4 regions of the Mesorhizobium sp. P160927 genome follow, and region 2 is predicted to be linked to each of the others. Evidence: riboswitches for the same ligand, from Rfam matches in the RefSeq annotation. Region 2 holds a riboswitch; each other region holds the start of a gene.
The links. Region 2 has a riboswitch for cobalamin ahead of AC3CB8_RS22735 (DUF1636 family protein). Riboswitches for the same ligand answer to the same signal wherever they lie in the genome.
Positions count from the first base shown of each region.

Region 1: linked by a shared signal. The riboswitch ahead of metE (5-methyltetrahydropteroyltriglutamate--homocysteine S-methyltransferase) and the one ahead of AC3CB8_RS22735 (DUF1636 family protein) in region 2 are both predicted to bind cobalamin.
Region 3: linked by a shared signal. The riboswitch ahead of bluB (5,6-dimethylbenzimidazole synthase) and the one ahead of AC3CB8_RS22735 (DUF1636 family protein) in region 2 are both predicted to bind cobalamin.
Region 4: linked by a shared signal. The riboswitch ahead of AC3CB8_RS06090 (aromatic ring-hydroxylating oxygenase subunit alpha) and the one ahead of AC3CB8_RS22735 (DUF1636 family protein) in region 2 are both predicted to bind cobalamin.

Region 1 covers NZ_JBYMDW010000001.1:2,131,620-2,139,003, forward strand. Annotated here, with positions in the region: gene metE (5-methyltetrahydropteroyltriglutamate--homocysteine S-methyltransferase) at 1-1,904, opposite strand, end outside; cobalamin riboswitch at 1,999-2,200, opposite strand; partial or broken gene AC3CB8_RS10415 (IS256 family transposase) at 2,482-3,676, opposite strand; gene AC3CB8_RS10420 (SLATT domain-containing protein) at 3,869-4,066, opposite strand; gene AC3CB8_RS10425 (hypothetical protein) at 4,092-4,436, opposite strand; gene AC3CB8_RS10430 (DUF4231 domain-containing protein) at 4,375-4,794, opposite strand; gene AC3CB8_RS10435 (TIR domain-containing protein) at 4,816-5,151, opposite strand; gene AC3CB8_RS10440 (pentapeptide repeat-containing protein) at 5,601-6,452, opposite strand; gene AC3CB8_RS10445 (hypothetical protein) at 7,217-7,345, shown strand.
Region 2 covers NZ_JBYMDW010000001.1:4,655,449-4,662,832, forward strand. Annotated here, with positions in the region: partial or broken gene nuoE (NADH-quinone oxidoreductase subunit NuoE) at 1-968, opposite strand, end outside; gene AC3CB8_RS22710 (NADH-quinone oxidoreductase subunit D) at 969-2,159, opposite strand; gene AC3CB8_RS22715 (NADH-quinone oxidoreductase subunit C) at 2,159-2,761, opposite strand; gene AC3CB8_RS22720 (NuoB/complex I 20 kDa subunit family protein) at 2,766-3,347, opposite strand; gene AC3CB8_RS22725 (NADH-quinone oxidoreductase subunit A) at 3,338-3,703, opposite strand; gene AC3CB8_RS22730 (winged helix-turn-helix domain-containing protein) at 4,038-5,237, shown strand; cobalamin riboswitch at 5,267-5,472, shown strand; gene AC3CB8_RS22735 (DUF1636 family protein) at 5,511-5,939, shown strand; gene cobW (cobalamin biosynthesis protein CobW) at 5,942-6,979, shown strand; gene cobN (cobaltochelatase subunit CobN) at 6,998-7,384, shown strand, end outside.
Region 3 covers NZ_JBYMDW010000001.1:3,009,231-3,016,614, reverse strand. Annotated here, with positions in the region: gene AC3CB8_RS14510 (pirin family protein) at 1-309, opposite strand, end outside; gene AC3CB8_RS14505 (DUF2277 domain-containing protein) at 349-615, opposite strand; gene AC3CB8_RS14500 (exodeoxyribonuclease VII small subunit) at 707-958, opposite strand; gene AC3CB8_RS14495 (histone deacetylase family protein) at 962-1,888, opposite strand; cobalamin riboswitch at 2,067-2,248, shown strand; partial or broken gene bluB (5,6-dimethylbenzimidazole synthase) at 2,252-2,926, shown strand; gene AC3CB8_RS14485 (hypothetical protein) at 3,043-4,026, opposite strand; gene AC3CB8_RS14480 (TetR/AcrR family transcriptional regulator) at 4,116-4,724, opposite strand; gene AC3CB8_RS14475 (MFS transporter) at 4,845-6,065, shown strand; gene ribB (3,4-dihydroxy-2-butanone-4-phosphate synthase) at 6,086-7,186, opposite strand; gene aroC (chorismate synthase) at 7,295-7,384, opposite strand, start outside.
Region 4 covers NZ_JBYMDW010000001.1:1,196,967-1,204,350, forward strand. Annotated here, with positions in the region: gene AC3CB8_RS06080 (PqqD family peptide modification chaperone) at 1-195, opposite strand, end outside; gene AC3CB8_RS06085 (FAD-binding oxidoreductase) at 337-1,437, opposite strand; gene AC3CB8_RS06090 (aromatic ring-hydroxylating oxygenase subunit alpha) at 1,515-2,762, opposite strand; cobalamin riboswitch at 2,876-3,077, opposite strand; gene AC3CB8_RS06095 (DUF680 domain-containing protein) at 3,571-3,771, shown strand; gene AC3CB8_RS06100 (DUF680 domain-containing protein) at 3,840-4,046, shown strand; gene AC3CB8_RS06105 (DUF680 domain-containing protein) at 4,117-4,365, shown strand; gene AC3CB8_RS06110 (ABC transporter ATP-binding protein) at 4,444-5,556, opposite strand; gene bglA (beta-galactosidase BglA) at 5,586-7,250, opposite strand; gene AC3CB8_RS06120 (carbohydrate ABC transporter permease) at 7,255-7,384, opposite strand, start outside.

The DNA of each region.
Region 1 (7,384 bases), 2.5 Mb from region 2:
GGCAATCCTTCGCGAAACGCGGCCTCATCGATCTGGACCATCCTTGCGCCGGATCTTTCGAGATCCGTCACCTCGTCGCGGATGGCGAGCGCGATCTGGCGGCAGGCTTCGGAGCGGGGTACGTCGTCGCGAACAAAAGACCAGTTGAGAATGGTGACTGGGCCTGTGAGCATTCCCTTCACGGGCTTTTCCGTAAGCGACTGGGCGAATTGCCACCAGCGCACTGTCATCGGATTGCGCCTCGATACGTCGCCGAAAATGATGGGGGGACGCACGTAGCGCGACCCATAGCTTTGTACCCAGGCATGCTGGGTGAGCGCGAAGCCGGACAACTGCTCGCCGAAATGCTGTACCATGTCGTTTCGCTCGAACTCACCGTGCACCAGCACGTCCAGCCCGATCTCTTCCTGCCACCGAATTGCAGCCTTGATCTCCTTCTTCAGGAACGTCTCATAGTCGACATAGCTCAGCTGGCCTTTCGCATGAGCGGCCCGCGCCTTGCGTACCTGCGACGTCTGCGGGAAGGACCCGATGGTCGTCGTCGGGAACGGCGGCAGCCCGAGTGAGCCGGCTTGGACTCTGGAGCGCTCGGCAAAAGCGCTCTCCCGTCGCTTCGCGCTGTCGTCAATGCTAACGATCCGCCCCTCAACAAGCGGGTCATGGATCCTCGTGGATGTCACGCGCGTGGCGGCAGCCTCGGCAGACGCTTTCAACGCGCCAGCCACCGCATCTCTGCCTTGGGACAGGGCCCGGGCCAGCAACACCAATTCGTCGGTCTTCTGGGCCGCGAAGGCGAGCCACGACCTGATGTCCGCCTCGAGTTCCGTCTCCATGCGCAGGTCGATCGGCACATGCAGCATCGAGCAAGAAGGCGCGATCTCGACGCGGTCCAAGGGCCAGCCGGCGACGATCGGTTTGATGCGGTCGAGAATGGCGGGCAGGTTCGCACGCCAGACGTTGCGGCCATCGATCAAGCCAAGCGAGAGCACCAGATCCTTCGGAGCGAGCCGACCCACCGTTTCCAGCTGCTCGGGAGCGCGCACGAGGTCAATATGCAGCCCGGCCAGGGGCAGAGAAACCGCGGTTTCGAGATTGTCTCCCAGCGACCCGAAATACGTAGCCAGCATGATCTTCAGCTCGGGCGCGGCTTTCGACAGCTGGCCATAGGCGAACTCGAACGCAGCTCGTTCGTTGGAGTTCAGATCGAGGACAAGCGCTGGCTCATCGATCTGCACCCAGTCGGCTCCCGACAGCTTCAGCCTCTGCAGGAGTTGCTCGTAAACGGGCAGCAGCCGCGGTAGGAGCGCGATAGGATCAAACCCTTCGGCAGGCGATTTCGCCAGCTTGAGGAAGGTGATGGGTCCAAGGATGACTGGGCGTGTGTGAATGCCGAGAGCTTTGGCCTCGAGGAAGTAATCGACGGGTCTCGTCGACGAGAGGGCGAACGTCTGATCATCATCCAGTTCCGGCACAATGTAGTGGTAGTTCGTGTCAAACCACTTGGTCATTTCCATCGCGGTTACACCGGGCCCATGCGCCGCCTCCTGGTGACCAGCGTGTGCACAATCCTCCGTCTGACCCTGGTTGCCGCGCCCCATTGCGAAGTAGATGTCAAGTGGGACCTCGCCGCTATTCCAGCCGTAACGGGAGGGAATGGCGCCGACCATGGCTGCGGTGTCAAGCACATGGTCGTAAAGCGAGAAGTCGTTTGACGGGATTTTCGACACGCCGCGATCGCGCTGCTCTTCCCAGCTAGCGGCACGGAGCGCCTTCGACGTCGCAAGAAGGTCGCCAGCGGACGATGTTCCGGACCAGTAGCTTTCAAGCGCGAATTTCAGTTCTCGCCGACGACCGAAGCGCGGCACGCCGAGCGTTGCTACAGGAATTTGCTGAGAGACAGTCATGTCATACCCCGATGGTTGGGGGCGTCGGTGACAAGGAAGGCGCTAGCAGGCCCGGCACGCCCGGGTTGCAGCGGCCACCGAGACACCCCGCCCGTGGACGTAATTCGTCGTGGCAGGTCTCCTGGCTCGCGGGGTCATAGCCTCTACCCGTCTTCCCGAGGGTATTCGCCTCAGTGACATGAGTGGGGTTGGCTCGCCGCTAACAGTTGCGGGGGCAGCGCCGGCATCGCACCGGCTTCCCTCTTAGCTCCGCTGCGGCAGCGCCGCACGCGAGAACCACGACACGCCAGACAATCACAGCAATCCCTTCTCTTGTCAATGGCGCATAACGAAATGTTTATGTGGTTATGTCATGGCGCTTTTACGCTTATCTAACATTGTGAAACATGGAGTCGTCCATTTGCCGGCGCTGCACCGCTGCCCCATTGTCCAACTAATGGAGGCCGTGCGGAGCCACAACAAGACTTTAACCTCAACCTGAAAAGCGCTACCGCTCAAAGGACGCTGGTGATCCGCGAGCGCCGAGCCAAGGGTTGTGTGCGTCAAGTTCTGCAAAATGGGGCGGCCATGATGCTGGTCATGCGGCTTGGCGCAGAGCGAGCTTCTTGTGCTCGCGCAGGTCGTCCATGTTGATGTATCGGTTGGCCTCCATCCAGTTTTCATTGGTCTCGACGGCCAAAGCCCTGACCAGGCGCAGGCAGCTTTCGGTATTGGGGAAGATGCGCACGACATAGGTGCGCCGGCGGATTTCCTCGTTGAGCCGCTCCAGCATGTTGGTGGATTTGAGATGCTTGTGGTGCTGTCTCGGCAGCCTGAAGAAGGTCAGGGTTTGTTCGATGGCATCCTCGGCCCAGCCTGTCAGGCGCGGATAGCGTGCCGACCATTTGGCAAGCCATGCGGCAAGATCAGCCCTGGCCTCTGCGAGATCGCGCCGGTCGTAGAGCCAGCGCAATTCCTGCAGGCAGTCGTCGCCGTGCTTCCTCGGCAGATGATCGAGCGCGTTCCTGAGGAAGTGCACGTAGCAGCGTTGCCAGGCGGCTTCGGGGATCACCTCGCCGATCGCTGCCACCAGGCCGGCGTGATCGTCGGACACGACCAACTCGACGCCCTTGAGGCCGCGCGCCTTGAGGCCGACGAGGAAGTCCCTCCAGGCCGAGCGGCTTTCGCGATTGGCCATCTCCACGGCCAGGATCTGACGCCGGCCGTCCCAGTCGATGCCGACCGCGATCAGCACTGCCTGGCTCATGACGATGCCGGCTTCGCGCACCTTCTCGTAGCGAGCGTCGAGGATGAGGTAGGCAAAGGGCTCCTGAAGCGGTCGTTCGGCAAACGCCTTCAGGCTCTCGTCCAGCCGTTTGTTGATGGCCGAGATCGACGAGGCCGAGAAGGCATGGCCGCACAGTTCTTCCGTGATCGCCTTGACCTTGCGGGTCAACACGCCCTGCACATACATCTCCGCCAGCGTCGCACCAAGGCCCGCTCGGAACGCTGGTAGCGCTCGAACAGCTCGGTGGAGAAGCGCCCGGCACGGTCCTGCGGAACCCGCAGCTCGAGCTTGCCGACGCGCGTCACAAGGTGCGGCCGTAATAGCCCGAGCGATAGCCAAGCCGTTCGGGTGTGCGCTCGCCTTTCGAAGCACCCAGCGCCTCGTCCATCTCGGCCTCAAGCACCTCCTGCATCACCGCACGGAGCACTTCGTGAAGGCCGTCCGGGTTCGAAAGCAAGATGTCTTTGACGGCAGCGCTGGCGGTCTTAACTTCAGTCTTGGTCATGGTGGCGTTCCTTCGCGGGAATCAGGTGACGTGAACAATCACCAGCCTGCCATGACCGCCCCCCTCTCAGCGAATTTGCAGAACTCTCAGCACACTACCGAGCCAACACCTGCGGAAGGTGTGCGGGATGAGCCCCAACCGATTTCGCGGTGCGGTAGGCGTCACGAGTCATTTAAGGCAGCAGGCAAGGAATCACTGTGTCTGTTGACGGGCTACCCAATGCGTATGTTCTCTCGAAAAGGCTTGTTCGGCTTCGTTCACAAAGTCCGAGAAAGCAGCCTCTGAGGCGACTTCCATAACGCGTCCCTGTATGATCCCAATCTCGTGGGCCGTTAAAGTGTATGAAGACGAAAGCTCGTTGAATTTTTTCACTTGGGTCCAACCCACCATTACTCGAAGCGAAGACGATTAACGGCTATATAGGCCAAATCGCCAGGACAGGGTTGGCTATCCGTAGCAAAATAAGTCCGATGGCAATGACGTATGCAGTTATACCAGCGAACATCCAAGCTCGACTCGCTTTTTTGTTTTTGCTCGCCTTAACTGCATACCAAGAGCGTTGCTCACGAATCCGATGGGTATCGTAGAACGATTTTCGTTCATCCAGCGACAGAGCACGCGTCGCCTCCATCGAGACCGTAATCTGGTCGTTGGCGGCTTCATCTGGCGGGATTCGACTTCCAATATGGTGGTTGGCATCAAGGATCGCGAGCAAATAATTTCGGAAACTCCGCCCTTCGAACCGCAACTTTGTCGGCATCGCCGAACGGTTCCGCCCGCATGCAGTAGCGCCAGCATGAGGTCTTAATGGACTCTGCAAGTGCTCGGCCTTTGTACCAGTCTTGCTCAGGCTTCTTTAAACTGCGAGTGATTAAAACTCCCAGCGAAATCAAGAAAACGAAGGCGTATCCAGCAAAGTAAAGGGGCGTTTGACTCAAGTCGAGAGAAAGGATTGCCGCGACCAGGAGCAACATGTACTCAGCTCGAATGAGCCATAGGAACTCACTTTGCGAGCCAGCGGAGAGCTGGCTCGCAGCACGATATAGCGCAGGGTAATCGAACTTTATTGTCAAGGTACAAGACGACGAATTGCTGCGACAATGGAGGCCGAATTCCAAGCGACCATCTCATCAGCATAGTCAATTACGGACTGCGGCGTTCTCTGCTCCCCCCACCGTTTGATTCCTAAAATCGGCTTGCCGAGGGACCTTGCAAACTCCATCTCGAACTGAATCCCTGTGGTTAACATACATCCCGGAGACAATCACCACGCACTGCACGGGTCGGATTTGGCGCCTCATCGCTTCGGCGAGTTCGGCTTTGCTCATACGTGGGAACGCGTCGTCCACGGGGACGGAGTAATTTGTCCACTCGAAGTTCGACGCATCGTTCAAAAACCTTACCGCACGTTCGTACCGCTCACTGTAGCTCCACGCGTGGCTGATAAAGAGCCGATGGTTGTGTAGATATGGCACGACAGCATCCTTTGAAAAGCGCAAGAAATATTAGGTATCGGTCAAATAGCCGCATAAGTCCCGTTTAGCACGTGCCGCGCAGCGGTCAATGCTCGCGGCCTTTTCTTGCCCCTGAAGTATCTTTTGCGGTGGAAATCGATCCCTAGCAGCCGCACCTGACGCCGAGGCGGTTTTGAAAATGGTTCGAGCGCTCCTAAAGACGTGCTACGAAAAAACCGGAACCATGAAGGACGTGGTCAACACTGGGGACTTTTTGTTGACAGCCTACAGTGCCGCATCTCTGTTATTACGGCGCGGGAATTGCCGGGCTGTTGACGCATGCCGGAATCACTCGATAGCGATCGGGGGTATCATTGCGCGTGCGGAGTGACGGTGTCGCCCTTAACTGCGGTTTACGAAATCAACTTAGTTCCCGCCACTCGACCGTCTGCAGCGACTTGAAGAACGGGTTAGCCCTTGGATTCTTTCGGGACGGCCGTAACAACCGGCGGGGTACTATCAACCACGACATGCACTAGCGTGTTTAGTCTCTCACGCACACCTTCATCGAAAAAACAGGTCTCAAGCCCTTTGGTCCCGCTAAAATTCACAAATTCGAGACCCTTGGCATATCTGAAATCGGCATTTAGTAAATTGGCGTTGCGGAAGCTTGCACCTGCTAGCTCGGCATCTTCGAATGGCGGAGCGTACACCTGGGCCCGGTTCTGCGGATCGTCATCTATCACCTCAAACCAATCATCCTCATTCGGCTTGAAGTCCGTCCATTCAAGCGTAGCGCCGTCGAAAGTCGCGTTAACGAGATTTGTTTGAAGAAATCGCAAGTTGGTACCCTTTATGCCGAATAAGGTGCCACCCAGCATGCCTTTTGAGAAAACCACTCCAACGCAATCAGTTGCAGAGAAGTCTACATTGTCGAGTACGGTTCCGAAGTTTGCTAGTCCGCTGATCGAATTCGTATTGAACACCGTGCCGCGCAACTTCGTGATTCTGTTCTGGAAAAACGAGAAGTCACGAAGGGTTATCCCGCGCAGATCAAAGGCGGTCACTCCCAGCTTGGAGAGCCGCCGCAGATTTCCAGCAATTCGCACACGTGCCTCTTCAGTGTCCCAGCGTTTGTAGTCGTCTATCTCCTCGCTGTAGCGCTCTATGTGCTGCTTTCGTTCGCGCCGAAGCTCAAACCAGCCGATCAGCAGGACGACAAAGATGATGTCGAATAGCGTTCCCCAAGCTTCGACGTAGACCCCTTGTTCGATGTCACCGACGGAGCCCCCGATAGGACGCAGGTACAGAAGCAGTGCCACCCATGCGACCGCGATACCGATAGGAGGCGCATATGGCCCAATTGCATTTCGGAACGAAATCCATCTGCGCCTCCACTTGTTGCGGCGCAGTCGCCAACGGAACTTCTGTCGGTCCCACCAACTCACAGCTTAACCCCGTCGTCGTGCCCCAGACACCATATCGATCAACAATACGCCAGGATAGTCACAGGGTCGGTATCTTGGCACCCATATAATCGGGGGACACTAAAAGGAACCTTGACGGGCCGCACTCCACCGGGTCTCCGCCATCGGCGACAACCATCTGGTCGAGTTATAATCCGCAGATGATGCCGTTGCTTCATTTCGTACCTTTTGGTACCTTCGACAACAAGACCGGCGCAATAACATCAATAGCTTAGAACACGGCGGTGCGTTTCCGAGAGGGCGGGGCAGTCCCTTTCCGCCCGTCAGGTATCGTTTTTGTCGCAATCCCTTCCTCGTTGCCCTCGACGATCCCAAAATCGTGGAAGCCAGACCGCGATGCGGATGTGTGAAATACCAGCTAGGCGAGCACTTCCTAATATCCGCGAATGCCGGGTTTCACATCCGGCGCCTCGTCGAGATTGACGAAGATGAAGCCCTGCTGCCAATTCCGCTGGTCCAGACCAATGGCGAACCAGTCTGCCCGCATTCGGCATCGTGGGACGTGATCGCAAGTCAAGTGCTCCGACGGACGCTGCGAGTTCTCCGTTACCTCAGGAAGGTTACTGGCCTTCCCCAAGCTGAGCTTCTGGAAAATGCCGGTGGCGATCTCGATGACGGTGAAATGCCGTCAAGGCAAGCCCGCCTTGCACCGCTCTTCCAGCGAGCTTCATGGCAGCAGCATCGGTCAGTTCTCCGATGCGAATGGCTGTCGCTATGGCGAGCTTTGATACTGTTCCGCCACTGCGATGATCGCGTCAGTAGGGCGG
Region 2 (7,384 bases):
AAGGCGCTGCCCGGTTCGGCCCGGTTCTTCGGCCCATTGCGTTGTTTTGGAGTCGCCTCGACTTCAGGAGCGGCCTTGTTGGCGTTGGCGGCCGAGTGGAGGGGTGCCGCAACGCTGGCCGCGTTCTCGGTGACCGGCGCGACCTTGGCCGGCGACGGCGTCTTCAACGTCGGGTTGGTCTCTGGCGCGGCGGTCTTCGGCCTGCTGGATTTCGACGGAGCAACCGGACCAGACGCAGCTGGGGCGGCTGGGGCAGCCGGTGCCGGCACCGGCGCGGCGATGATGGCGTCGGGCGCTGCCTTCGCGGCCTTGGCTGCTTCCCGAGTTTCGCGGTCGCGGGTCGACTTGAGGATCGCCTTTTCGCTCTTCAGCGTGGTCAGGCCGGAGGCCGGCTCCGAGCCGGTGCGGCCGTTCTGCGGTCCCGGGGTCACCGAGGCGCCCTTGCCGGCGTCGTAGAGATCGATGATTTCGGCCAGACGCTCGGGCGTCAGATCCTCGAACGTGTCCTTGAACACCATGACCATCGGCGCGTTGACGCAGGCGCCGAGGCATTCGACCTCCTCCCACGACAAGGTGCCCTTGTCGTTGGTGTGGAATTGGTCGTGATGGATCTTCGAGCGGCACACGTCCATCAGCGCTTCCGAGCCGCGCAGCATGCAGGGCGTGGTGCCGCAAACCTGGATGTGCGCACGAGTGCCGACGGGGTTCAACTGGTACTGCGTATAGAAGGTCGCGACCTCGAGGCCGCGGATACGCGGCATGCCGAGCATGTCGGAAATGGTCTCGATCGCCGCCTTGGTGACCCAGCCTTCCTGCTCCTGCGCTATCATCAGCAGGGGAATGATCGCCGACTGCTCGCGGCCCTTGGGATACTTCTTGATCCATTGCTTCGCCGCTGCCGCATTCGCCCGGTTGAAGGCGAAGGAGGCTGGCTGGACGCTGGCTTCTGCGAGACGGCGGACTGACATTTAGCGATCGACCTCACCAAACACGATGTCGAGGGAGCCGAGGACGGCTGTGACGTCGGCCAGCATGTGACCGCGGCAGAGGAAATCCATGGCTTGCAGATGCGCGAAACCGGGGGCGCGCAGCTTGCAGCGATACGGCTTGTTGGTGCCGTCGGAGACCAGGTAGACGCCGAACTCGCCCTTTGGCGCCTCGACCGCCGCATAGACCTCGCCGGCCGGGACGCGGTAGCCCTCGGTATAGAGCTTGAAGTGATGGATGAGCGCTTCCATCGAACGCTTCATCGCCTGGCGCTTGGGCGGCACCACCTTGCCGTCGAGGTTCGACACCGGCCCGGTGCTTTCCTTGCCGAGCAAGAGATCGATGCACTGGCGCATGATCCGTGCCGACTGGCGCATCTCTTCCATGCGCACGAGGTAACGGTCGAAACAGTCGCCATTCTTGCCGATAGGGATGTCGAAATCCATTTCCGAATAGCATTCATAGGGCTGCGACTTGCGCAGGTCCCACGGCGAGCCCGAACCACGGACCATGACGCCCGAAAAGCCCCAGGCCCAGGCGTCGGCCAGCGAGACGATGCCGATGTCGACATTGCGCTGCTTGAAGATGCGGTTGCCGGTGAGCAGCCTGTCGAGATCGTCGAGCGATTTCAGGAAAGGGTCGATCCACTTGCCGATGTCCTCGACCAGCTGCCGCGGCAGGTCCTGGTGGACGCCGCCGGGCCGGAAATAGGCCGCATGCATGCGCGAGCCGGAGGCGCGCTCATAGAACACCATCAGCTTTTCGCGCTCGACGAAGCCCCACAGCGGCGGCGTCAGCGCGCCGACATCCATGGCTTGCGTCGTCACATTGAGGATGTGCGACATGATGCGGCCGATTTCGCAATAGAGCACGCGGATCAGTTGGCCGCGCCTCGGCACCTCGATGCCGAGCAGGCGCTCGGCGGCGAGCGCGAAGGCGTGCTCCTGGTTCATCGGCGCGCAATAGTCGAGCCGGTCGAGATAAGGCACCGCCTGCAGATAGGTCTTATGCTCGATCAGCTTCTCCGTACCGCGATGCAAGAGCCCGATATGCGGATCGACGCGATCGACCACTTCGCCGTCCAACTCCAGAACCAACCTCAAAACACCATGCGCGGCAGGGTGCTGAGGTCCGAAGTTGATGTTAAAGTTGCGGACGGAGGTTTCAGCCATTACTGCTTTGCCTTCTCATCCCCTGGCAGCACGTAATCCGTGCCTTCCCATGGGGACAGAAAATCGAAATTGCGGAATTCCTGCTTCAGTTCCACAGGCTCGTAGATGACGCGCTTGGCTTCGTCGTCGTAACGCACTTCGACGAAACCGGTGAGCGGGAAATCCTTGCGCAGCGGATGGCCTTCGAAACCGTAGTCGGTCAGCAGGCGGCGCAGGTCCGGATGGCCCGAAAACAGCACGCCATAGAGATCGTAGGTTTCGCGCTCGAACCAATCGGCGCCGGGATAGACGCCGGTGATCGAAGGCACCATCGTCTCCTCGTCGGCCTGCACCTTGATGCGAATGCGCACATTCTGCTTTGGCGATAGCAGGTGATAGACGACGTCGAAGCGCTTGGCCCGCGACGGATAGTCGGCGCCGCAGACATCGATGATCGAGATGAACTGGCAGCGCGCATCGTCGCGCAGGAAGGTCATCACCTCGATCAAGTTCTGAGGCTCGACGTGAACGGTGAGCTCGCCATAGGCGAATACCGCATCGCCGAAGCGGCCAGGCAGCTTCTCGCCGAGATAGGTCGACAGTTCGCTTAAGGAGGCGGCCATGGATTTACCGTTCGATCGTGCCGGTGCGGCGGATCTTCTTCTGCAGCAGAAGAATGCCGTAGAGCAGGGCTTCGGCGCTCGGCGGGCAGCCGGGCACGTAGATGTCCACCGGCACGACCCGGTCGCAGCCGCGCACCACCGAATAGGAATAGTGATAGTAGCCGCCGCCATTAGCGCACGAACCCATCGAGATGACGTAGCGCGGCTCCGGCATCTGGTCGTAGACCTTGCGCAGCGCCGGCGCCATCTTGTTGGTCAGCGTGCCGGCCACGATCATGATGTCGGACTGGCGCGGAGACGCGCGCGGCGCGACACCGAACCGCTCCGAATCGTAACGCGGCATCGAGGTGTGGATCATCTCGACCGCGCAGCACGCCAGACCGAAGGTCATGAACATGAGCGAGCCGCTGCGCGCCCAGGTGATCAGCGCCTCGGTCGAGGTGACCAGAAAACCCTTGTCGGCAAGCTCATTGTTGATTTCGAGGAAGAAGGGATCGTCCTCCCCCACCGGCCTGCCGGTGTTGGGATCGATAATACCTTTGGGCTTCGGCGCGACGAGGGTGCCTGAACTGTCGTTCAATCCCATTCCAGCGCTCCTTTTTTCCATTCATAGGCAAAGCCGATGGTCAGCACTGCCAAAAACACCATCATTGACCAGAAACCGAGCATGCCGATCTTCGAGAAGGACACTGCCCAGGGGAAGAGGAAGGCTACTTCCAGGTCGAATATAATGAACAGGATCGACACCAGGTAGAAGCGGATGTCGAATTTCATGCGGGCGTCGTCGAACGAGTTGAAACCGCACTCGTAGGCGGAAAGTTTTTCAGGATCGGGGTTGCGATACGCCACCAGGAACGGGGCCGCCAGTAGCGCCAGGCCGACGACCAGTGCCACGCCGATAAACAGGACGATGGGCAGGTACGAACTGAGAAGTGCGTTCATGCAGCGGCTTTCCGTTGGCGCCAATCCACTTTGACTACAGCACCGAACCTTAATGCGGAAGCGTGACAGATTAACCGCTGAACCGTTTTAAGGGGCCTATGCTGCAACGCGGCGAGGGTTAGCGCAGCACTTCCAGCGAAGCAAGTCAAACCTTGTTCAAAACTCCGCTCTGGACGGCATTCCGGGAGAAACTGGTCCCATCCGCTCCTGTTTGATTTCCTTCGCTTTAAACTCCACTTTTCTCTCCTGACGCGGTTGCCGCCAAAACCCTGCTAGCATGGATGGGAATCACGCCCAGCAATGTGCCAGACAGGTCCATCAGAGACGCATCCGCATGAAGGAAAAGATCTCGCTTGCCGCCGCCCGGCGCATCGCGCTCGCCGCCCAGGGATTTCTCGATCCCCGCCCCGCCGGCACGCCGGACCGTCGCCATTTCGCCCGCGTTCTGTCCCGCACCGGCCTGTTGCAGATCGATTCCGTCAGTGCCGTGGTGCGCGCTCATTACATGCCGCTCTATTCGCGTCTCGGCCCCTATCCCCTCGCTTTGCTCGACAACGCCGCCGTGACGCGCAAGCGCACCGTCTTCGAATATTGGGCGCATGAAGCCTCGTTCCTGCCGGTCGAGACCTACCCGCTGATGCGCTGGCGCATGCAGCGCGCCGAGCAAGGCGATGAAATGTATCCGGGACTGGCCAAATGGGGCCGCGAGCACGCCGCCTATATAGAAGAGATCTACCGCGAGGTCGTCGCGCGCGGGCCGATCGCCGCTTCGGCGCTCGAAGGCCAGAAAGGCTCCGGCGGCTGGTGGGGTTGGAGCCACGCCAAGCACGCCTTCGAGTGGCTGTTCTGGGCCGGGCGCATTACCACCGCGCACCGACGCGGCTTCGAGCGCTTCTACGACCTCCCGGAGCGCGTGCTGCCGCAGCCGATCCTCGATCTGCCGGTACCGACGCCTGAGGACGCGCATCGCGAATTGCTGCGCATTTCCGCCCGTGCCCATGGCGTGGCGACTTCAGGCGACCTGCGCGACTATTTTCGACTCTCGCCGGCCGACATGAAAGGCCGGCTGGAGGAACTGGTCGAACTCGGCGACTTGCTGCCGGTCCGTGTCGAGGGCTGGGAAAAGCCGGCTTACCTTCACAAGGACGCCCGTATGCCGCGCAAGATCGAGGCCCGCGCCCTGCTGGCGCCGTTCGATCCGGTCGTCTTCGAGCGCTCGCGCTCAGAGCGGCTGTTCGACTTCCATTACCGCATCGAAATCTACACGCCGGCCGACAAGCGGCAATATGGCTACTATGTCCTGCCTTTCCTGCTCGGCGACAGGATTGTGGCGCGCATCGACCTCAAGGCCGACCGGCCGGCCAGTGTCCTGCGCGTCCATGCCGCCTACCCCGAGCCCGACGCACCGCCCGAAACCGCCGCCCAGCTCTTCGAGGAATTGAAGCAGATGCAGGGCTGGCTTGGCCTTGAGCGCATGGAAATAACCCCTGTCGGCGATCTCGGCCCGGCGCTGTCCGACATCGCGGTGTCGTAAGCTCGCGTTGACACCGCTGCCTGCAAGAGCCTAAATCCCATCCAGACGGTCTCCTCTCGGCAAAGGGAGGAGCCAAGAGGGAATGCGGTGCGGGATTGAAAATCCCAAATCCGCGGCTGTCCCCGCAACTGTGAGCGAAGAGCCAAGGCCGAAAGCCACTGGGATTGTCCCGGGAAGGCGGCTACCAAGGCGATGACCCGCGAGCCAGGAGACCTGCCGTCTGGAATGCAATAATCCGATCGCCTGGCGGGTTTTCCGGGCAAGGAGCCTGATTTGGATCGCGACAGCAGCTTTTCGGCTGAAACAACCGACATTTCGTCCGGCGGGGATGATTCCCTGGCCGGCATCACGGTCATTGTCTGCGCTTCCTGTCGCGACGAGACCGGCTCCGACGCCCGTCCCCGGGCCGGCGAACTTTTGGCTGAAGATACGCGCCAAGCCGCCTTGGCCGAGAAGATTCGCGTCCGCACGGTCGAATGCCTCGGCAATTGCAAGCGCCGGCTCAGCGCCGCGATCCTGCGCGACGGCTGCTGGAGCTATGTGTTCGGCGATCTGACCACGACCAGCGGCGCCGATCTCGTCACCGGCGCGAAACTCTTCGCCACCTCGAGCGACGGCCTCATTCCCTGGCGGGGCAGGCCCGATAGCCTCAAGCGCGGCCTCGTTGCCCGCATTCCACCCCTCGACATGCTGAAAGACTGATCATGACAACATCTCTGTCTCGCGTTCCCTGCACCGTCGTCACCGGCTTCCTCGGCGCCGGCAAGACGACGCTGGTCCGCCATCTCCTGGAAAACGCGGGCGGCAAGCGGATTGCCATCATCGTCAACGAGTTCGGCGACATCGGCATCGACGGCGAGATCCTCAAGGGCTGCGGCATCGACACCTGCCCAGAGGAAAACATCGTCGAACTGGCCAATGGCTGCATCTGCTGCACCGTGGCCGACGATTTCGTGCCGGCCCTCGACAAGATCCTGTCGCTGACGCCGAAGGTCGACCATATCCTGATCGAAACCTCGGGCCTCGCTCTGCCCAAGCCTCTGGTCCAAGCCTTCCAGTGGCCGACGGTGAAGAGCCGCGTGACCGTCGATGGCGTCATCGCCGTGGTCGACGGCCCCGCACTGGCGGAAGGCCGCGTCGCCAACGACATGGACGCCCTGCAGGCGCAGCGCGCGCAGGACGAGAGCCTCGACCATGACGATCCGGTCGAGGAAGTGTTCGAGGATCAGATCGCCTGCGCCGACCTGATCATCCTGTCGAAGAGCGACCTGATGGACGCCGCCGGCTCGGCTCGCGCCAAGGCCATCGTCAACGAACACTCCGCCCGCGCCGTGAAGATCGTGCCGACGTCCCATGGCAAGGTCGATCCCTCGGTGCTGCTCGGGCTCGGTCTCGCCGTCGAGGACGACATCGAGAACCGCAAGTCCCACCATGACGGCGCATTCGATCACGAGCATGACGACTTCGACACGTTCATCGTCGACATTCCCTCGATCGCCAATCCCGACGAGTTGGCAAAGCGCGTCGCCGCCGCCGCCGAACAGGAAAACGTGCTGCGCGTGAAAGGCTTCGTCGAGGTCGGCGGCAAGCCGATGCGGCTCCTGCTGCAGGCCGTCGGCCCGCGGGTCAATCATTACTACGACCGTGCCTGGACCGCCGGGGACGACCGCCGATCGCGCCTCGTCGTCATCGGCCCCAAGGGGCTGAACCGTCCTGCGATCGAACGTATCCTCGCCGGCTGATTTCCAGGCCGGGCCGCGATGCACATCCTCACGACGACCTCCGCCTCGCTCGACGACCTCGCCGAGCCTGTCGATCTCAGGCAGGCGCCGGCGGACATCGTGGCCCTATCCTTCACCGACAGCGATCTCGCCGGACTGGCTGCGGCGTGGAAGGCGGATGCCGGTCGCCTGCCCTCGATGCGGCTGGCCGCACTGCGCGACCTGCGCCATCCCATGTCCGTCGACCTCTGGATCGACACCGTCGCCCGCCACGCCAAAATCATCCTGGTGCGCATCCTCGGCGGCTACGAGTGGTGGCGCTATGGCTGCGACCAACTGGCGGTGATTGCCCGCGAACGCGGCATCAAACTGGCGCTGCTTCCCGGCGAAAGCCACGACGAGGATCTCAGGCTGGTCGAAGCCTCG
Region 3 (7,384 bases), 1.6 Mb from region 2:
GGGCTCGATGACCATCTCGGTGCCCAGCGAATTGCGATGCCTGATCTTGCCGTCGAACAGATAGGTCACGGTCGACAGGCCGATATGCGGGTGCGGACGGACATCGAGCGCCTGGCCGGCGCGCATGATCGCGGGACCCATTCGATCGAAGAAGATGAACGGCCCGACCAGGCGCCGTTTGGCGGTCGGCAAGGCGCGACGCACCTCGAAACCGCCAATGTCCTTGGCGTTGGGGATGACCATCAGCTCGATCTGGTCGCTGGCGAAGGCATCGCCGGCCTCAGGGTCTTTGCCGGGGAAGAAGCTCATGAACTCTCCTCGTCAGCGGTCAGCGGGCGCGTGGGCATATCAGGCGAACCGGATCGCCGCTTTTGCTTTTAATTTGGCCGCCACCTCTTCGCGATTGCGCGGATGCTGGTGGGTTTCGAGGGATTCGAGCAATTCGCGTGCGGATGCGGCGATGGCTTCGACCGCATGATCGAACGCATGCTGGTTCTTGGCAGAGGGCCGCGTCGTGCCGCTCAGCTTGCGGACAAACTGCAGTGCCGCGTCACGGACTTCGTCGTTAGTTGCCGGCGGATCAAAATTGAACAGGGTCTTGATGTTTCTGCACATCGCTTCCGTATCTCCTCTTGTCCGTTTCAATCGGGACGAACTGTATCCTCAATGATGATCGTGTCCAAAAATCGGTAAGGCTGCTCCGGACTCAGTCCGCGTCGAGCGGCTCGGTTCCAACCGGCTTGCCGTCCCGCGACAGCCTGATCTTCTCGACCTTGTCCTCGGCGGCCTTCAGCAGCCGGTCGCAATGGACCTTCAGCGCCTCGCCCCGCTCGTAAATCCGGATCGACTGGTCGAGCGGCACGTCGCCCCGCTCCAGATCATCGACGATCTTCTCCAGTGCGTCGAGTGCCTGTTCAAAGCTCATCGCCTTGACGTCTTCGTTGATCTCACCGGTCATCATTCATCCTTTCATCAGTCGCCCGACATGGGCGGCGACCGAAAATGCCAATCCCTGCAGATCGTAGCCGCCCTCGAGCAGGCTGACGAGCCGGTTGCCGCCGTGGATTGCGGCGCGCTGCATCAGCTGGCCGGTCGCCCAGTCGAAATCGTCCTCGGTCAGATTGATTTCCGCCAGCGGGTCGCGATGGTGCGCGTCGAAGCCGGCCGAAATGACAATCAGATCCGGCGCGAAATTGTCGAGTGCCGGCAGCACGCGCGACAGGAACGCATCGCGAAACACCTCGCTGCCGGTCCGAGGCGCCAGCGGCGCATTGACGATGTTGCCCGCGCCGGTCTCGCTCTTCGCGCCCGTGCCGGGATAAAGCGGCATCTGGTGCGTCGAGCAATAAAGCACCGAGGGATCGTCCCAAAAAATATCTTGCGTGCCATTGCCGTGATGCACGTCCCAGTCGACGACGGCGACGCGCTCGGCGCCGTGCTTCTTCTGCGCGTAGCGGGCCGCGATTGCCGCCGTGTTGAAGAAGCAGAAGCCCATGGCAGTGGTCTTTTCGGCGTGGTGGCCGGGCGGACGGGCGGCGACGAAGACGTTGTCGGCGCGGCCCGCAAAGACGTCGTCGACGGCGGCATTGGCGGCACCGATCGCCGTAATCACCGCCTGCCAGCTTTTCGGGCTGGCGGTGGTGTCTGCGTCGATGCGGGCAATGCCTTCGTCGGGGATGGCGGCGCGGACACGCGCGACGAAATCGGCGGGATGCGCGTAGAGGATGGTCGCTTCGTCGCCTTGCGGTGCCTCGACGCGGTCAAGCGCGGCAAAAGCTTCGTCGTCGAGCACGCGCTCGATGGCGCGCAGGCGGTCGGGCCGCTCGGGGTGACCGGGCGGGGTGATGTGTTCGAGAAAGATCGGGTGCGTGTAAAGACGGGTGGCCATGCCCCCTATCTAGTGCCCCGGCGCCGTGATGGCCATGCGTTGCGGCTTGATCGCTGGGGAAAATCGAACCTGCGTCCATTCATGTCGCTGCCGGCATTGGAGTCGTCGGCCCTTCGGAGTAAGACTGCCGCTACTGCCTGGTGCCTGCCGGTCTGTTTGTTTTAGCCGCATTCCGCGACGCCAAGTGTTTGCACTTGGCTACAAATGCCCTGGCGGGAGAATCGGGAACACGGTTGAACTCCGTGGCGTGCCCAACGCTGTGAGGGGGACCGCGCCGGTAGATGCCACTGTCGATGACGGGAAGGCACCGGACGCGGGTTGATCCCGAGCCAGAAGACCGGCCTGGCAGGCATCGTCATCCGCATGGTCAGGCGGATGGCATCGATTGCAATCGCAAGGGGACACGCGATGCGGGAAGCCATGACCGCTCAAATGGGCGATGGATTTGACCAGAGTGCGCGCGACGCGGTTTACCGTGCCATGTTTACGCGGCGCGACGTCCGCAGCCATTTTACATCGGAGGCGATCGACGACGAGGTGCTGGCGCGGCTGCTGCTTGCCGCCCACCACGCGCCATCGGTCGGCTTCATGCAACCCTGGAACTTCATCGTCATCCGCGATGCCGCGCGGCGGGCGGAGGTGCGCGACCTGTTCCTGGCCGCGCGAGAACGGGAACTGCCTGAAATAGAGGCGGAACGGCAGGCGCTCTACCGCAAGCTCAAGCTCGAAGGCGTTTGCGAAAGCGCGCTAAACATCTGCATCACCTGCGACCGCGAGCGCTCGAAAGGCTCGCCGCTGGGACGCTGGCACAATCCGGAGATGGATCTCTACAGCACGGTCTGCGCGGTGCAGAATTTCTGGCTGGCCGCGCGTGCCGAGGGCGTTGGGGTCGGCTGGGTCAGCATCATCGAGGCGCAAGCGCTGAAAAGCCTGCTGGCGATTCCCGATCACGTGACGCCGATCGCCTATCTCTGCGTCGGCCGCGTTTCCGAGTTCGCACCGAAGCCGGACCTCGAAACGCATGGCTGGGGCCGGCGGCTGCCGCTGCCCGAGCTGATCATGAGCGAGACTTTTCGCGGGCAAGGCGAAGCGCCGCTCAAATCAGCAGTGGCGCGCCTCGGCACCGTCGCCGGTGCGCCCGCGAGCCCGGCCGATCAGCTCGTCGCGCCGGCCGTGCCCCAGCGCGAACCGCCGAAAGTGGAGAGCGCCTTGTCCTTGAGTTCCCTGAACTTCGACGAAGCTTCGGCCAGCCTGGCGTCCCAGGCGGCATCGGGCACCTGACCCTCGATGGTCTTGAAATAGACCTGCATCAGGCAGGCAATGGCGAAGGGCTCGATGAAGGCCGCCTTGAAAGCCCAGGCAAAGACGATTGCCAGCACGAAAGCCCAGCCGGCGAGCTGCCCGGGCATGACGTAAAGAATAGCGGCTGCCGGAGCGAGCATCAGCAGGAAAATCACGAACGACACGGCCCACATGATGACCGCCAGCCAGACGGCGTTCTTGACCATGGTCTTACCGTTCTGGGCGTAGAGCACGACGCCTTGGCGCGCGGTTTCGAACGGCGAGGACGAATTGATGCGGATGTTGTAGCCAAGAATGATCTCGTCGACATAGGTCAGCGACAGGCGAATCACAGTGTTGAGGAACGAAACCAGTCCGCTCAGGCCAGGAATAGGCAGGAAGGCCGCGATGCCGCCGAGCAGGCCGGTGATGGCGCGGATGGCGCCCTTGACCAATTGGTCGACAACGAAAAGGATGTTGGCCTCGGCAAAACGCTCGGTCACGATCTCTTTTGCGTAGGCGATCTGGTGCTGGCCGTCGGGAACATCATGGCCGTCGATCAGATGCACCATGACGGCTATATGGCCCGCTTTGACGACGTAGAGGATGTATTCGCGGATCCAGTAGACGGCGATCGAGACGATGCCGAAACCGACCACGCCGCCCCACATCGCAAAAGACAATGGTCCGTCGGGATCGGTGGAAATATGGCCGACGCCATAGCCGACGGATGCGCCGGTGCCGGTTGCCATGATGTAGGCCAGCGTGATGCCGAAATAGACGATCATGCGAAAGACAATGAAAGGCCAGGTCCGCATCATGATGGACACCGACCTGCCGATATCAAAATCCCACATGCCCGAATCTCCCCTCAGAGATGGCTGCCGAGGATGCGCTCAAACCGGCTATTGTCAATTGCAGGTGGTGGCGGGACTGCCATGGAGGTTCATCTTGAAAGCGCTTCCGGCTTTTTCAGCAGGCCTTCGAGCAATTGCTTGAACGCGGCCACCACCATTTTCGAGGTCCCTTCGGGATCTGGCGAATTGGCGATCCGCTGCGCAGCCTGGCTGCTCGCCCCATTGATCAGCCGCGCTGCCGACTCCGGATCGACGCCGGGGACGACCACCCCCTCCCCTTGCAGCGCGGTCAGATGATCGGTCATTGAACCGACGCAGGCATTGGCATTCGACCACTGTGCCGGATCGCCCAGCACAGCCGGACCATCCCGGAACATGATGCGCTGGATTTCCGGCTCCAGCGCCATTTCGATATAGGTAGTGCATTCGTCGACGAAATGCTGCCAGCGGGTCGGCGCCCGCGACGCGACCTCATTCACCCGGCCCGCCATTTCCGCGTCGATTTCGGCGATAACCGCCTCAAGCAGCCCCTTCTTGTCGCCGAAGTGATGATAAAGGGCGCCGCGCGTCAGCCCGGCCGACGCGGTGAAATCATCCATCGACGCTTCGGCATAGCCGATGGTGCCGAAAGCCTGGCGCGCCGCGGCAATCAGCTTGGCGCGTGTCTCGGCGATCATCTCCTTGCGCGGTCGATGCATGCTTCCGGCCTTATCTACATACGCGTCGTATGCCAATTGACATACGCGGCGTATGCTCTATTTAACACTTATACGTCTCGTATGTAATTGTGGAATCGCCCCTCGTCGAGGAACAGAACCATGCAAAACCCCTATTCGGAAATCTTTCGCGCTCCCGGAGCCAGGGGCTTTGCCGCCGCCGGCTTCATGGCGCGCCTGCCGATCGCCATGGCGCCAATCGGCATCGTGGCGATGCTGTCGCAGACGCGTGGCGAATACTGGCTGGCGGGCGCGGTTTCGGCGACTTTCGCCTTGGCCAATGCCTTCCTGGCGCCGCAAATATCGAGGTTGGTCGACCGCCTCGGCCAGACGCGGGTCGTCGTACCCACCACCATTATCTCCGTGCTTGCTTTCGCGGCCCTGATCGCATCGGCCAATCAGGACTGGCCGGTATGGACGCTGTTCGCGTCGGCGCTGCTGGCCGCGGCAATGCCAAGCATGCCGGCCATGGTGCGGGCGCGCTGGACCGAGATTTTCCGGGGCCGGTCCGAGATGAACACCGCCTTCGCCTTCGAGTCGGCGGCGGACGAACTGGTCTATATCGCCGGCGCATCGCTGTCAGTGGGCCTCAGCGCCGCGCTGTTCCCGGAAGCGGGCGTGCTCGTCAGCACGCTGTTCCTCGCCTTGGGCTCGACAGCTTTCATCCTGCAGCGTTCGACCGAGCCGCAAGTGCGGCCGGTGGACCATGGCTCCAGCGGCTCGGCAATCCGTCTGGGGCCGGTTCAAATCATCACCTTCGCCATGATCTTCATCGGCGCGACCTTCGCGACGACGGAGGTGAGCACGGTGGCGATCACCAAGGAACTCGGCCAGCCGGGCACTGCCAGTCTCGTCATCGGCGTCTATGCGCTGGGCTCCTTCGTGCTCGGCATCATCATCGGCGCGCTCAACCTGAAAGCACCGCTGCAGCGCCAGCTCGCCATGGCGGTTGCCTTGGTAGGGCTCGGCACACTGCTGCCGCTTACCGCCAGCACCGTGCCAGCGCTCGCGCTGACTGTCTTCATCAGCGGCGTGGCGATCTCGCCGACCTTCATCACCGCCTTCGGCCTGATCGAACGGCATGTTCCTGAAACGATGCTGACCGAAGGCATCACCTGGGTGACTACAGGCATCGGCATCGGCATGGCGCTGGGTTCGTTCGCCGCCGGCGCGGTGGTGGATGCCTTCGGCGCCCAGAACGGGTTCTGGGTTTCGGTGACGTCAGGTGCTATCGCACTGATCACTGTGCTGCTCGGCCAGCGCAGCCTCGCCACCCACGAATGCGAGTTGGAAGGATGCGAGGCGGCAATCCCGGCCGAATGACAGGGCAGGGTTTGTCGAGCTCAGATGATCTCGGTCTTGGCGATGTGAATGCCAAAACCCTCGAGGCCGACATAGTGGCGTTCGCGTGAGGCAATCAGATTGATCGAGGAAATGCCGAGGTCCTTCAGGATCTGGGCCCCGAGACCGATCTCGCGCCATTCGCTCTCGCGCCGGCGCGCCTCTTCATGGTCCTCGCGGTCGCCTGGCGCCGGCCGGTTGCGCTCCTGATGGGCGACGCCGACCGAGCCTTCCCTGAGATAGACGATGACGCCGCGCTTGCGTTCACCCATCGCCTTCATGATGCCGTCGAGCCGGTGGCTGGTGCCGAACACGTCGGTCACCACATCCTCCGAATGCAGCCGCACCGGCACCTCCTCGCCGTCGCGGATGTCGCCGAAGACGATGGCGACGTGATGCATCGTGTCCCAGGGCAGCGTGTAGGTGAAGACCTGCGCCTTGCCACCCAGCGTCTCGATGTCGGAGCAGGCGACGCGCTCGACCAGCGTTTCCTTGCGTTGCCGGTAAGCGATCAGGTCGGCGACCGATACCTGCTTGAGGCCATGCTCCTCGGCGAAGGCCGCGACCTGCGGGCCGCGCTTGACGGTGCCATCATCGTTGACCAGTTCCGAGATCACGCCGATCGGCGGCAGGCCGGCGAGCTTGCACAAATCGACCGCCGCCTCGGTATGACCCGAGCGCATCAAGACGCCGCCCTCGCGCGCGATGAGCGGGAAGATGTGGCCAGGGCGGACAAAATCGGAGGCGCCGACATTGCCGTTGGCGAGGTTGCGCACGGTCAGCGTGCGGTCGTCGGCCGAAATGCCTGTCGTCGTGCCATGCTTGAAGTCGACGCTGACTGTAAAGGCGGTGGTGTGGGCCGAATCATTGTCGGCCACCATCGGCGCGAGGTTCAGCCGCTTGGCCTCCTCGCGCGGCATCGGCGTGCAGACGATGCCCGACGTGTTGCGGACGATGAAGGCCATCTTCTCCGGCGTGCAATGGACGGCCGCGACGATCAGGTCGCCCTCGTTCTCGCGCCCGTCATCGTCCATGACGACGACGATCTCGCCACGTTCGAAGGCCCGAATGGCTTCCACGATCTTCTTCTGGTCGTAAGGCATAAAGCGCTCGTTTCACTCGATGGAACAGGGAGTAAGGGAGTAAGGCAGTAGGGGAATAGCGAAAAGAAAAAAACGACGCGTCGGCGGACCGGGCAGCTTACTCCCTACTCACCTACCTGTCTGTCCTCGATGCCGCAGATAGTGGTCGGCAATGGCACAGGCGACCATGGCCTCGCCGATCGGCACGGCTCGGATGCC
Region 4 (7,384 bases), 3.5 Mb from region 2:
CGAGCCGCCGGCGCTCAGTCCGACCAGGGCCTGGGCGTCCGCGCCGGATGAAAGCGCCTGCCACACCTTGCTGCCGGAATCGGAAAAGCCGAAATATTTGCCATTGGCAAGATTGAGCACCACGGCCTCGCCATCGAAAGATTCGAAAACGATATCCCGGCTCGCTACCGCATAGGCGTGGGAATCATGCGTCATTGTTGCCCCGTCCTGCATTTCCTGCCCGCCAGCAGGACCGCTTCCACCGACAACGCCTGTAAACTTTCAGGTCTTCCTTGGCAAGGTAACCTTTGCCGGCAAGGCGGGACCATTTCCGGGATCAGTCGAAAGCGGGGCGGATCAAGCCTCGATTTCAAGCGGCGACAATGGCTTGGAACAACAGGCCAGGATGAAGCCATCATCGATCTCATGATCGAGGATGCCGCCATTGTGGCTCATCTCGACGCTGCCGGAGACTTTCTTCACCTTGCAAGTTCCGCACAGGCCGAATTCGCAGGCAGCCGGTATTCGCACGCCCGAGGCGCGCGCCGTCTGCAGCACGGTCTGGCCGGCGACACAATCGGCGTCGACATCCGAAAGCGCGAAGCGGATCGGCGTCGCGGCTTCGACGCAAATCGCCCCGCCCTCTTCAGCCGGCGAGGCAAACGGCGCCGGGATTTCCCCCACCGCCGGCGCGGCAAAGCTCTCCTGATGGTACTTTGCCATGTCGAACCCGGCGGCCTCCAGCATGCCGCGCACGGCGCGCATGAAGGGGTCGGGGCCGCAGCAGAAGATTTCGCGTTCGCGGAAATCGGGCGCCAGGAGCGGCAGCCGGATGGCGTCGATGCGGCCCATATGGCCGTACCAGCCCTCGCGGCTCGACCGCTCCTCGATCATGAAGCCGAGCGACAGGCCCGGCATATGGCCGCCGAGCAGTTCGAGTTCCTTGCGAAAGATGATCTCTTCAGGGCGCCGCGCGCAATTGACGAATCCGACATCGGTCCATGGCGCGCAGTCATTCAGCCAGCGCAGCATCGACATCATCGGCGTCACGCCCGAACCGGCCGAGATGAACAGGTATTTCGCCGCCGGGTGGCTGTGCAGCGAAAAGTCGCCGCCCGGTCCATAGGCCTTGACGTGCGAGCCGGGCGTCAGGTGATCGAACATCCAGCGTGTGCCGACGCTGCCCGCCTGCGCCTTCACCGTCACCGCGATCGAGAATGGTCGCGACGGCGATGATGACAGCGTGTAGGTGCGCATCAGCGGGCCGTCCGGTGTCGGCAATTCCAGCGTCAAGAACTGGCCCGGCTTGTAGCGGAACCAGGTCTGGTTGTCCGAGCGGAAGGTGAAGGTCTTGACGTCGGGCGCCTCGTCGCTGACGCCGATCACTTCCAGCACCTGCAGCCTGTCGTTCCACGGCGCCATCTGGTCGAGATGGCGATAGAGGCCAAGATCAGTCATGGCGTTCATCCCTGCATACCTTTTCATTTTGCGCATGTCGTGATCCCAAAACCGATGCACGGTTTGGGCGAGATGCGCTAGGCGACACTGCGCAGAGCGGGCCGGCCGTCTTCGGAAAGCCGTGGGCCGATAAAGCGCGCGTACCAGTCGACGAACTGGATGACGCCGCCCTCGTGCAGCTCCGAATAGGGACCGGGCTCGTAGGCCGGCGACAGGATGCCGAAGGCGTTTTCCTCGACGATGCGGCGGTCCTGGTCGTTGGTCTCGGTCCAGACATGGGTGAGTTCGGGCAGATCATAGTCGACGCCTTCCACCGCATCCTTGTGGACCAGCCATTTGGTCGTCACCGCTGTTTCCGTGGCGCTGACCGGCAGCACGCGGAACGTCACCGCATGATCCACGAGGATATGGTTCCAGGTTGTCGGGTAGTGGTAGTGCATTAGCGTGCCGATCCGGTCGGCCGAGACGCTGTCGGACAGGTTCCTCTTCACGGCCCGCTTGCCGGTCATCGTGTAGCTCTGGGCATCGCGCAGCAGCGGCGCGCGGGTGGCGCGGTATTGTCCGGCCGGGTCGATCCGAAACTTGCTGGGCAGGCCAACAGCTTCGCACTTCGCCCAGTGGGCCAGCATCTCCGGGTCGTTGTCGGCGCCTTGCACGCCAGTCACGGTCGGCGCTTCCGGGAAGGTCTTGCACAGCTCAGGGTGGTTGCCCGCGCAATGGTAGCATTCGCGGTTGTTTTCCCAGACCAGCTTCCAGTTGCCCTTCTCGATGATCGTGCTCTCGAAGGCGATCTTGGCCTCGCTCAGCCGGTGCGGCTGGAGATAGGGCTCGATCATCGCCCGCATCGGCGCGAAGTCGGCGGGCTCCTTGGCCAGGCAGATGAAGACATAGCCGGCGACGCTTTCGCAGGCGACCGGCTTGAGCCCGAACTGGCTCTTGTCGAACCCATCGGCCATCTGGCGGGCGAACAGCAGCCGGCCGTCGAGTTCGTAGGTCCACTGGTGATAGGGACACACCAGCTTGGCGGCCATGCCCTTGTCGGTGTTGCAGACGCGGCTGCCGCGATGGCGGCAGGAATTGTGGAAGGCGTTGATCTTGCCCTGCTGATCGCGCACCAGCACGACCGGATAATCGCCGATCTGCACGGTGATGAAGCTGCCCGGCTTGGGCAACTCGCAATCATGGCCGATGAACAGCCAGTCGCGATACCAGATCAGCTCCATGTCCAGCTTGAAGTAGTCAGGGTCGGTATAGAAGGGCTGTTCCAGCGAAAGGCCCTGTCTGCGGCCGTTCAAAAGCCTCAGCATGTCGTTGCGCGCGTCCATGTCCTGTCCTCATTTTCAAGGACTGAACTGGTGGTGATGGAGGAAGGACTGGGCGCAAGCCGGCGAAAGCCGGACAACACCATCCGCCCCTTGACCGCCCACCGCGATCAGTCGAGTTCTAGCGATCTCGGGCTGGTTTCCGGGCTCTGGAGTGGTCCTCGCGGACCATCGCGACACCTTCCCAGGCTTTCGCCCAGTGGTCTCCCGTTGCGACTTGAACTCCACCACCGTTGCGGGGGCAGCGCCGGAATCTGACCGGCTTCCCAATTCTCCGCTCCGTCGTCACGCAGCGGCACCTGAGATGGCTTGATCTAATCACGACAGGGTTTGCGACATCGGCACGAAAGCGACATCGCATCCATGCGGCGCGACACGCATGCGGGATCGTCCCGGCATGGTTGCCGCAGGGGGAATCGCCTCTTCTCGCCAGGCGCGCGCGGGCACCGTTTTCGACCCTCAGCCGGCCGGAAAAGGGTTAACGGTTTCGAAAAGTGACTATTAGCACAGTCTAAAATCGAACCGAACGGTTCGTTTCTGTTGACGGTGCGTGCAGGACGGTGTGAACGCCCAGCCCTCCGACACAGTTGGTGATCGGGTCGTCATCTTAGTCAACTACTTGATATCGAACAGAAAAATAAGACATGTAGAAGGCGTTGGTACAATTTCAAGTAGCAGAGTCATGGTCCACGCTGAACAACTTCGTGATTGGAAACGGCAAGGGGGCTCTCCCACATCGGGGCGGTCCGAACGACGCGATTTAATCCAAGACACGCCGCTAGACGGACGGGAAAAATACTGGAGTACAAAAATGAAAAAGATCATCCTCACTGCCGCCGCCCTTCTGGCGATTTCCGGCAGCGCCTTCGCTAGTAGCGACCATTATGGTTCGAACGCCGCGACCCCCGCGGCCACTGTCGACAGTTCCTACACCGCTTCGACCAAGAAGTCGGAGCCGGCTGCCCAGACGCCTGTGACGGGCGCCGACCACAACCTCTTCGGCAACAATTAATAACCATCCCCGGCACGCGGCGGGTGAACCTGCCGCGCCGGTGGACCCTACAATTCAGGAGTATTAAAATGAACAAGATCCTCTTTGCTGCCGCCGCCGTTCTGGCTCTCTCAGGCAGCGCTTTCGCCGGCAGCGACAACTATGGCTCCAACGGCGCCAACCAGGCTGCTGCTGCCTCCACCGACAATCCAAACACCGCGTCGATCGGCAAGTCGGCTCCGGCCACCTCGGCGCCTGTCCAGCAGGGCAGCGACCGCAACCTCTTCGGCCATTAATGGCCTCCCACGGCCGGTGGGCTTTTGCCCGCCGGTCCGCGGGACTTCCAAAATTCAGGAGTTACCTAAAATGAACAAGATCCTCATTGCCGCCGCCGCCGTTCTGGCCGTCTCCGGCAGCGCTTTCGCCGGCAGCGACAACTATGGCTCCAACGGCGCCAACCAGCCCACTGCTTCGTCGACTGTCAATGTCGATACGTCGCATACGGGTGCGATCCGCAACAGCGATTCGCCTGTCTACAAGCTGCTCAATTCGACTGGCGACGTGCAGAAGCCGGCCCATCAGGGTGCCGATCGCAATCTCTTCGGCAACAACTAACCAGCCTGTGCAGACAAAAAGAGCGGCGGGACATGCCCGCCGCTGCTTTTGTTTTTTGCGTTACCGGTACGGCCGTCTTCAGGCCGCCTTTGCTTCCGCTTCGTGGAGGGCAAAGGAGCGACCCTCCGCATCGAAGATATGGAGGTCGCCGGCATTGGCGGTCAGCCGCAGCGTCGAGCCGCGCTTGACCTCGACATTGCCCGGCAGCTTGGTCACCAGCGGCAGGTCGGCCCGGCCGATATCGACATAGACCAGCTGGACCTCGCCAAGCTGTTCGAGATAATCGACGCTCCCCTCGAACAGATAATCCGCACCGCTGGCGATCGCGAGATCTTCCGGCCGTACGCCGAAGCTGACCGCCGCTCCCTTTGCCGAACCAGGTGTCGCGATCGGCACCGTCGCCTTTCGGCCGCCGACATGGCTGACGATGGTCGGGTTGCCCGTCTTGTCGACCGTCGCCGGCAGGATGTTCATGGCCGGCGAGCCGATGAACTGGGCGACGAAGAGGTTGCCTGGGTTCTTGTAAAGTTCCATGGGCGTGCCGACCTGCTCGATGTGCCCGTCCTTCAGCACGACGATCCGGTCGGCCAGCGTCATCGCCTCGACTTGGTCGTGCGTGACGTAGATCATGGTCGTGTTGGGCATCGATTCCTTGAGCTTGGCGATCTCGATGCGGGTGGCGACGCGCAATGCGGCGTCAAGGTTCGACAGCGGTTCGTCGAACAGGAACACCTTCGGATTGCGCACGATGGCGCGGCCGATGGCGACGCGCTGCCGCTGGCCGCCCGACATCGCCTTGGGCAGACGGTCCAGATATTTGGTCAGCTGCAGGATCTCGGCGGCTTGCCGAACCCTTTTGTCGATCTCGGCCTTGCTTTCCTTACCGATCTTCATCGAGAAGGCCATGTTGTCGTAGACGGTCATGTGCGGGTAGAGCGCATAGGACTGGAACACCATGGCGATGCCGCGCTTCGAGGGTGGCACGTCGTTGACCACCTGGCCGTCGATCTTGAGTTCACCCGACGTGATTTCCTCGAGCCCCGCGATCGAGCGCAGCAAGGTCGACTTGCCGCAGCCCGACGGGCCGACGAAGACGATGAACTCGCCCGATTTGATGTCGAGGTCGATGCCGTGGAGAATGTTGAGATTGCCATAGGACTTCTTCACTTGTCTCAAATTGACATCGGCCATTGGTTTCCTCCAGTGATTCCTCGGATGTTTCAACCTATGCGTCCGAACCAGGCGCCATAGCCGCCGAGTTCGACCGACCCGGTGCTCGCCTGCCCGGAGAACCCGTGTCCCGGCAAAGGTTGCAGGGTTCGGTTGCCGAGGTCAACCTTCGCGGGCCTTGCGCCCAGATTGAAGACGCAGACGATCTCCTCATTACCCGACCGGCGGGTGAAGGCGACCGTGTCGCCCTGGCTTTCGATGAAGGCGATGTCCCCCTTGGCTAGCGCCGGATTGGCGCGGCGGAAGGCAAGAAAGCGCCGGTAATGTTCAAGCAGGGAGGTTTCGTCGCCTTGCTGCACGTTGACCGCCTGCCGCAGATGCGCGGCCGGCACCGGCAGCCAGGGTTTTGCCTGGGAGAAGCCGCCATTCCTGGCACCGCCATCCCACACCATGGGCGTGCGGCAGCCGTCGCGGCCCTTGAATTCAGGCCAAAAACGGATGCCGTAGGGATCCTGCAGATCCTCGAAGCGCAGATCGGCCTCGCCGAGGCCGAGTTCTTCGCCCTGGTAGATGCAGACCGAACCGCGCAGCGACATCAGCAATGCCGATATGACCTTGAGATAGGCCGACGGGTCGGCCTCGTTGGCGGCCCAGCGCGAGGCCGGTCGCATCACGTCATGGTTGGAAAACGCCCAGCACGACCAGCCGTCGCTGGCCACCCGGCCAAAAGCTTCCAGCACCGAGCGGACCTTGGCGGCACTGATCTTTTCCGGGGCCAGGAAGTCGAAAGAATAGCACATATGCACGCGCTTGCCGCCGGCGGTATAGGCGGCGACCACGTCCAGCCCGCGTTGCGAATCGCCGACTTCGCCGACCGCCGCGGTCGCCGGGTACTCGTCGAGCAGCGCCCGGAAGCGCTCGAGGAAGGCGAGGTTTTCCGGTCGGCTCTTGTCGTAGATATGGTCCTGGTAGTTGTAGGGATTGACCGCCGGTGCGGTCTGGTCGTTGCGCTGTTCCGGCGGCAGCGGCGGGTTGTTTTCCAGCCCCTGGCTGTGGAAGTAAAAATTGATGGTGTCGAGGCGAAAGCCGTCGACGTCGCGCTCCAGCCAGAAGCGGGTGACGTCGAGCAGCGCGTCCTGGACCTGGCGATTATGGAAGTTGAGGTCCGGCTGCTCGGCCAGGAAATTATGCAGGTAGTACTGCTGGCGGCTGGTGTCCCATTGCCAGGCCGAGCCGCCAAAGATCGACAGCCAGTTGTTGGGCGGCGTGCCATCGGGTCTTGCATCCGCCCAGACATACCAGTCGGCCTTAGGATTAGTGCGGCTCGAGCGGCTTTCCTTGAACCAGGGGTGGATATCGGCGGTATGCGACAGCACCTCGTCGATCATCACCTTGAGGCCCAGTCGGTGCGCCTCCGCCGTCAGTGCATCGAAATCCGCCAGCGTGCCGAACATCGGGTCGACGTCACAATAATCCGAGACGTCATAGCCGAAATCCTTCATTGGCGATTTGAAGAAAGGCGAGATCCAGATGGCATCCGCGCCAAGCGCGGCAATGTAGGGCAGCCTGCCGATGATGCCCTTGAGGTCGCCGATGCCATCGCCATTGGAATCCTGATAGCTGCGTGGATAGATCTGGTAGATCACCGCGCCTCGCCACCAGTCGCGGTCGATGGCGGGGTCTGGTTTCGAAGTCGCCTTCAAAGCCGATTGCATGGTCTCAACCTCCTTTCACCGAGCCGGCCAGCAGCCCGCGGACGAAATAACGCTGCAGCGAGAAGAAGACGATCAGCGGCACGATGATCGTGATGAAGGCCGATGTCGTCAGGATCTCCCAGTTGCCGCCACGC